Regions from separate parts of the Stieleria maiorica genome, predicted to be linked through region 2. Evidence: riboswitches for the same ligand, from Rfam matches in the RefSeq annotation. Region 2 holds a riboswitch; the other holds the start of a gene.
What was found. Region 2 has a riboswitch for cobalamin ahead of Mal15_RS15880 (PEP-CTERM sorting domain-containing protein). Riboswitches for the same ligand answer to the same signal wherever they lie in the genome.
Positions count from the first base shown of each region.

Region 1: another riboswitch for cobalamin. It lies ahead of Mal15_RS29550 (DUF1559 domain-containing protein); the one in region 2 lies ahead of Mal15_RS15880 (PEP-CTERM sorting domain-containing protein).

Region 1 is NZ_CP036264.1:8,706,264-8,709,675, forward strand. Features, by position in the region: gene Mal15_RS29545 (DUF4465 domain-containing protein) at 1-500, opposite strand, end outside; gene Mal15_RS29550 (DUF1559 domain-containing protein) at 558-1,472, opposite strand; cobalamin riboswitch at 1,562-1,838, opposite strand; gene Mal15_RS29555 (3-deoxy-manno-octulosonate cytidylyltransferase) at 1,892-2,710, shown strand; gene Mal15_RS29560 (CTP synthase) at 2,776-3,412, shown strand, end outside.
Region 2 is NZ_CP036264.1:4,690,789-4,694,200, forward strand. Features, by position in the region: gene Mal15_RS15875 (DUF1501 domain-containing protein) at 1-540, shown strand, start outside; gene Mal15_RS15880 (PEP-CTERM sorting domain-containing protein) at 655-1,569, opposite strand; cobalamin riboswitch at 1,763-1,997, opposite strand; gene Mal15_RS15885 (hypothetical protein) at 2,084-2,656, opposite strand; gene Mal15_RS15890 (efflux RND transporter permease subunit) at 2,707-3,412, opposite strand, start outside.

The DNA.
Region 1 (3,412 bases), 4.0 Mb from region 2:
GTCAGGACCACACGAAAAAAGTCCTCGTCGGTTCCACCGGGACCGCCAAACTGCTTTGCAAAGTCGTCACCGTTGAGCATCGAATAATAAGAATACGCCCCGTTGGTCCAATCGACACTTTGAACCATCGCGCCGGTCGGCAGGTTGATGGTCGCGCTGTCGTCAAATGCCAACGCGTAAGTGCCTCCACTGACCGCTCCACCCAGCCCGTCACTTCCACCGCCGGCGATCGCGGAATGTTCGTTGGTAAATCCCGACGTGACGGTGTCCGTCGTGTTGCTGTAGGCCCAACCGCTCCAGTATCCCGGGAAAGTCGTTTGGTTGCTGAATTCAACACCATCGACGGTCCAAGGATCACTATTAATCTGTGACGTGTCGCCTTTGTAATAGGTGTCCGGTGCGGCCAGCAGATTCTCAAACGTCACGGTTGCGGCCGCGGCCGACGAAGCGAGCGAACCGACCGTGAAAAGCGAGAGTAAAAAGGATCGAAAACGTTTCATGTGAATTTCAAAATCTTGGTTGTAAAGTCATGAAGCCCAGATTGCTCGCACGGACACCTACCACGCATCTGCCGGAATCATTTCGCCACCGGCCCGCGTGATCATTCCGCCGAGCACGATTTCGTCGAGCGATTCGTTCAACAGGTGCACGCTGCCGTCGAGAAACAGCACCATCGCGCCGGCCGGATGCAGCGATCGGATTTCGTTGTCGCCGACCCAGGCCGAATCGTCGTTGATCGGATGCGATTGGACGAACACGTTCCCTCCGTTGATCCATTCGCTGTCCGGCCCGACCATGTCTTCACCGGTCGCCATCGTGTTGGACAGACCATCCAGACAATCGCGAAAACGGATCCGCTGTTCGTACAAGAACACACCGTCATCGGGCCGCCGGTCGATCAGACGTTCGCCGAACAAGCCGCCATAGCTGATCTCGCCGCGTCCGTTGGTCCCCTGAGGCACCTCGGTGGGGCACAGGTACGATTCGACCACCACTGCGGCGGCTTCCGCGTTGCGCGGATGATCAAACGCATAATCAAAGTCGATCGCGTCGTACAGCGCCTGTTCACCCATTTGCGGCAGCAGGAATGCCGACCACGCCAAATTCTTTCGCGTGCTCGGCTGGCCCCAAAACCGCCACTCCAAACATCCGATCGGTAACGAACGATGCATGTTGTGGTACGCGTGCAACGCCACACCGATCTGGTGCTGGTGGTTGCGGCAATTGGTCTGCCGAGCCGCCTCGCGGGCAAATTGCACCGCCGGCAACAACAACGCCACCATGATGCCGATGATGGCGATCACCACCAGCAGTTCGACCAACGTGAATCCCGCTCGCATCGGACCAGCGGTGGATCCCGCGACGGGCGCAGCAAGCGACCTGGCAACGATGCCATCGTGTCGGCGTTGGCGGTAGCGCATGACCAGACTCGGGGTGCCGGCAGCAGCAAACTCTATAGTGAACAGACCCATCTCGCGTCTCCGTGACCGCTTTTGACGGCGAAGAGAACCAGTGCGGTGCGAGCCAATCTGTTGACGCCGACCTCACCCTGGAAGGTCCCTGAAGCGTCCGTTTCGTGGTAGGTCTTCTGACTTCCGATTCTCGTCGCCCACTTCGCCTTCTCGTCATTCGGTCACCTTGCGTCAAGCAGGATGATCCGCGGACAATGGCCAAAAGAGTGAAGTGTGGACGGCTGATCGACGCGCCGGCACCCAGGCCAACGAGACAATCAACAGCATCGGTTACAGCGGCCGGGCCGTCTTGGAGTTTCACCAAAGTTCCCTGTTTCCGCCGACGATTCCTTATCGCCCGACGGCACCACCAAACGTTGGATGCGAAAGGTAGACCCGCCCGCACCGACTGTCAACCGTTTTCCCCGAGACGCCCACCGATGCCCGACACCCAAATCGTGCTGCCCGCACGACTTGCCTCGACCCGCCTGCCGGAAAAACTGCTGCAAAAAGTCGCCGGCAAAACGGTGCTGCAACACACCTATGAAGCGGCGTCGCGGGCTGCCGCCGCCTCGGCCGGCGTGATCGTGGCGGTCGACAATCCGCGGATCGCCGAGGCGGTCGATGCGTTCGGAGGCCGCTGGGTCATGACCCCCAGCGATTGCCCCAGCGGAACCGACCGAATCGCCGTCGTCGCCGAACATTTCCCCGAGACTGAAATCTTCATCAACGTCCAAAGCGACGAACCCGAGATCGATCCGGCCGCGATCGACGCGGTCGCCGAAACACTCGCCGGTGACCCCGAGGCCGACATGGCGACCGCCGGCACGCCGATCCGAACCGCCGCGGCGCTGCAGGACCCGGCGATCGTGAAAATCGTGATGACAGGCATGAGCATCAGAGCAGGGCAGGGACACAGAGCAGGGCAGGGACACGGAGCAGGGCAGGGCAGGGCGATCTACTTCAGCCGAGCCTGTGTGCCGTACCGCCGCGAAGGGGAGCCCGCCGAATTGCTGGACGTCGACCCGCCGATTTACTGGCACCACCTGGGACTGTACGCCTACCGCCGCGACTTCTTGTCATGGTTCGCCGGCTCGCCCCCCAGTCCGCTGGAGCAAACCGAAAAGCTGGAGCAGTTGCGGGCGATCGAAGCGGGAAAAAAAATCGTCGTCGCCGCCGTCGGCCCGGCCATGCCCGGAATCGACACCCCGGAGGATCTTGCCGCGTTTCGCCGCCGTCTTGAGACGTCCGCCTCCTGAGAACATCGTCGCATTGAGGCTCACGGCACTTCCGGTTTTTCCTCAGCGCGGTATCATCCGCGTCCATGACCAAACACATCTTTGTAACCGGCGGGGTGGTATCCTCGCTTGGAAAGGGACTGACGAGCGCCTCCTTGGGCATGCTGCTGGAATCTCGCGGTTTGCGAGTGCGAATGCAGAAGCTGGATCCCTACATCAACGTCGATCCCGGCACGATGAGCCCCTATCAGCACGGCGAAGTCTACGTGCTCGATGACGGCAGCGAGACCGATTTGGATCTCGGACACTACGAGCGTTTCACCAGCGGTGCGCTGACGCGAGACTGCAATTACACCACCGGCCAGATCTATCTGTCGGTGATCGAAAAGGAACGCAAGGGACGCTTCCTGGGAAAAACCGTCCAGGTCATCCCCCACATCACCAACGAAATCAAATCCGTCATCGCCAGGATGGGCGGCGATGACGTCGACGTCGTGATCACCGAAATCGGCGGCACGGTCGGCGATATCGAAAGTTTGCCCTTCCTGGAAGCGATCCGGCAATACGCCCAAGACGTCGGCCGCGAAAACGTGCTGTACATGCACCTGACCCTGGTGCCTTACCTGAAAGCCGCCGACGAACTGAAAACCAAACCGACCCAGCACTCGGTCGGCCAACTGCGGGAAATCGGTATCCAGCCCGACGTGCTGGTGTGCCGCTGCG
Region 2 (3,412 bases):
AATCCGGTTCGCGCCGCATTCGCACGCAACTGCCTTCTTGCCCGCCGGTTGATCGAAAGCGGTGTCCGGTTTGTGCAGTTGTTTAACGGTGCGTATGCCAGCGGCGGGGAACTCAACTGGGACGGACACAACAAGCTAAAGGAACAATACGACAAGCACGCCGCAATCCTGGATCAACCCGCCGCCGCGATGATCAAGGACATGAAGGCGCGGGGATTGCTGGAAGACACGTTGGTGATTTGGTGCACCGAGTTCGGCCGGATGCCATTTTTCCAAAAAGGATCCAAGGGACGGGACCACAATCCCGACGGATTCACGTGCTGGATGACCGGTGCGGGAGTCAAGCCGGGTGTCAGCCACGGTGTGACCGACGATCTGGGACAAAAGGCCGTCCAAGACGTTCATCCGTTGTACGACTTCAACGCCACCATCCTGCATCTGCTGGGTCTGGATCATGAACGATTGACGTTCCAGCACAACGGCATCGAGCGTCGTCTGACGAATGTCGAAGGCCACGTCATCCGTGAGATCCTGGCGTAAGCAGCGTCGCGGTATTCGCATGCGGTGTGTTGATGCCAGCCCGCACGCGTTAGCAAGGGGCCACGCGGCGCCCCTCGCTCACGCAGCATCCCTCGCTCGCGGGGAGCCCCTCGCTCACGCGTCGGGCTGGCATTGCACTGTTGGTTTTAGAGTGCGGGGGACACGTTTGCGGCGTATCGATCCGATTCCGGCGATCAACCCCAGCAGCGCGAAACACCCAGGTTCGGGGACCGCGGAAATATTCATCACCCCGACGCCCAGTCCTTCGCCGAGTCGAAAATCGAATCCGCCCGATCCGCTGGTCAGCCAGTTGTCGACGATCGGATTGCCTTGACTGTCCAGAAACGACCCGTCGCCGGGGATGTCGACCAGTCGCACGTATTGAATATTGTCCAGATCCAACAATCCCGCGGCCACCAATGCGTCGCCTTGCAATTCATCCAGATCGAACGGCGTTCCAAAGCCAGCTGCGTGTTTGCCGGCCAGGTTGTAGACATTGGTGACGTCAAAGGGCGAAAAGTTGGTTCCGAAACCTCCCGGCAAGGGACCGGTGTTTAGGCTGATACTTGGGAATCGAGCGAAGTCGGAGCCGTTGGTGGAGACGTCGACATAGGCGAATTCGGCAAACAAGCCCGATGTGCCATTAGCATTGGTGCCGAAGGCGAACCCATTTTCGAAAATCGCAAAATCGTGTCCGGCTCCGTTGCCGATTCCGGAGGGAAACAGGACGGTCAAAAACCCCGGCGAGACGCCCGCGGCGATTTCCGCGGCATCCAAGTCGCCCAGGCTGTTGAAACCGCCGTTTTGGTCGATCGCTGTGCTGCCACGCGGGCCGAACATCGTCCGCGTCGAATCAATCACGTCGGCCCACTCGACGATTCGTTGGTCATCGGCGGCAACAGCGCCGTCGATGGCGTGATCGGTCTCTCTCGGACCCGAATAGATTTCGGCGGACAAGGGTGACACGGACAGCAACAGCAGGATGCCGCTGAGGACACCGCTGGGACGAAAGGTGTGAAAATACTTCATTGTAAGTCCATTGCCGAGCACGCCCCCGATCGCCGGTGCGGACCTTCACCACTTTTCCTTCATCGATGAAGGAAACCACGGCGTGATGGAACGCGAACGCGCGGATTCGTCACAACGGCGGAAAGCAGGGAACTGTCGGTCCAATGCGCGATTCGACTCACGCATTGCAACGTTTGCCTCAATCCAGGAAGGCACGAAAACGTCTTGTCGAGATAGGTCTTCTGACTCACCACCGTTTCCGTTTGCTCACAGCCTTCTCATTCGCGCACCCCGCGAACAATGGCTCTTCTTTAGAACGAAGCAACGGATGCGATTCGTTAGGATCGCGAGTGGCACACAGCGGCCGGACCGTCCCGGAATTTCACCGGAGTTCCCTGTTCACTCGCCCGGAAGCATCCGGGCGAGTCATCTCGAACGGCGGCTAGGATAGAACAAGATGCCCGGCTGTCAACACGGTGTTCGATCACGCGACAAACCGTCCGTCATCTCGCAGATTGCGGGCCGATGGGTGGAGTCACTCATGCCCAGCGTCAGCGTGATCATGGCCGGCGTGGTCGTGGCCCGCGTGGTCGTGGCCCGCGTGGTCATGGTCATGTGCCACATTTCCCGTGTAGGACTTGCCGTCGATTTCGATCACGACGGCACCTTCGGCTCCGGCGTCGAGCCAGTCGTGCAATTTCTCGTCGGCGGAATTGAACCGCGAGGACTGTCCCGGCGGGTCATCGGAGTCTGGATCGGCCGCCAAGTCGAACGACGCGACTTGGCCGTCATGCTTCAAACTGAGCATCAGCTTTTCCGCCGCGATCGGGACCTGTTTGCTGGCCGATCCGTCCAAGACATACATCATAATGCCGTCTTCGCCGTGCACCAGTTCGGCATGATAGGCCTCTTTCCCCAGCTCCACCAAGTCGCCGCCGTGGGGGCCGTGCTCGGGGTGCCCATGGTGATCGTGGCTTGTCGCGTGATCGCTACTGTCACTCTGGGACGTCGGACCGCCGCTGTCCGATGACGGATCACTCGTGCCTCCGCATCCAGCCAACACCACGACCAGACCGAGCAATGACATAAGACGAAAGGTGAACTTCATTTCAATCTCTTTCAAAAGGGGGAAGACTTATTGGAATCGAACAGGTCCTGTTACGACCTGTCTTTGAGAATCTGACGGCTGGCGTGGCGACCGACCGACCAAAACAGCGCCGGGCGGACGAAAAACTCGGCCAACGTGCTGGTGATCAGCCCGCCGACGATGACCGTCGCGATCGGATACAGAATTTCTTTGCCCGGTTCTCCTGCGGCCAAAGCCAAGGGCAGCAAACCGATGCCGCTGGTCAGCGCGGTCATCAACACCGGTGCCATGCGCTCCTGCCCGGCTCGTTTAACCATCTGACGCGTCCACGATTCGCCTTCGTGTTCGACCAGATGCAAATAGTGGTTCAGCAACAAGATGCCGTTGCGGCTGGCGATGCCACACAAGGAGATGAATCCGACCATCGCCGCGACGGTCAGGTTTTGGTCGGTGATCACCAAAGCGGCGACGGCACCGATGAATGCGGTCGGTAGCGCGACCAAGACCTGCAGCGAGAAATTCACATTGCCGAACAATGTGTACAGCACCAAAAACATCCCGATCAGCGCCACGACCGACAAAACGGCCAGACGTCGCGATGCCGACTGCTGGCTTTCGAATTGCCCGCCGTACTCGATGAAGTAGCCCGGTTCCAGTTCCATCTCGGCCAGCTTGGTTTTGATTTCATTGACCACATCGACGACTCCCCGCTGGGACACGTTGGCCTGCAGGACGATCCGGCGGCGCACTTGCTCGCGTTTGATCATGTTCGGTCCG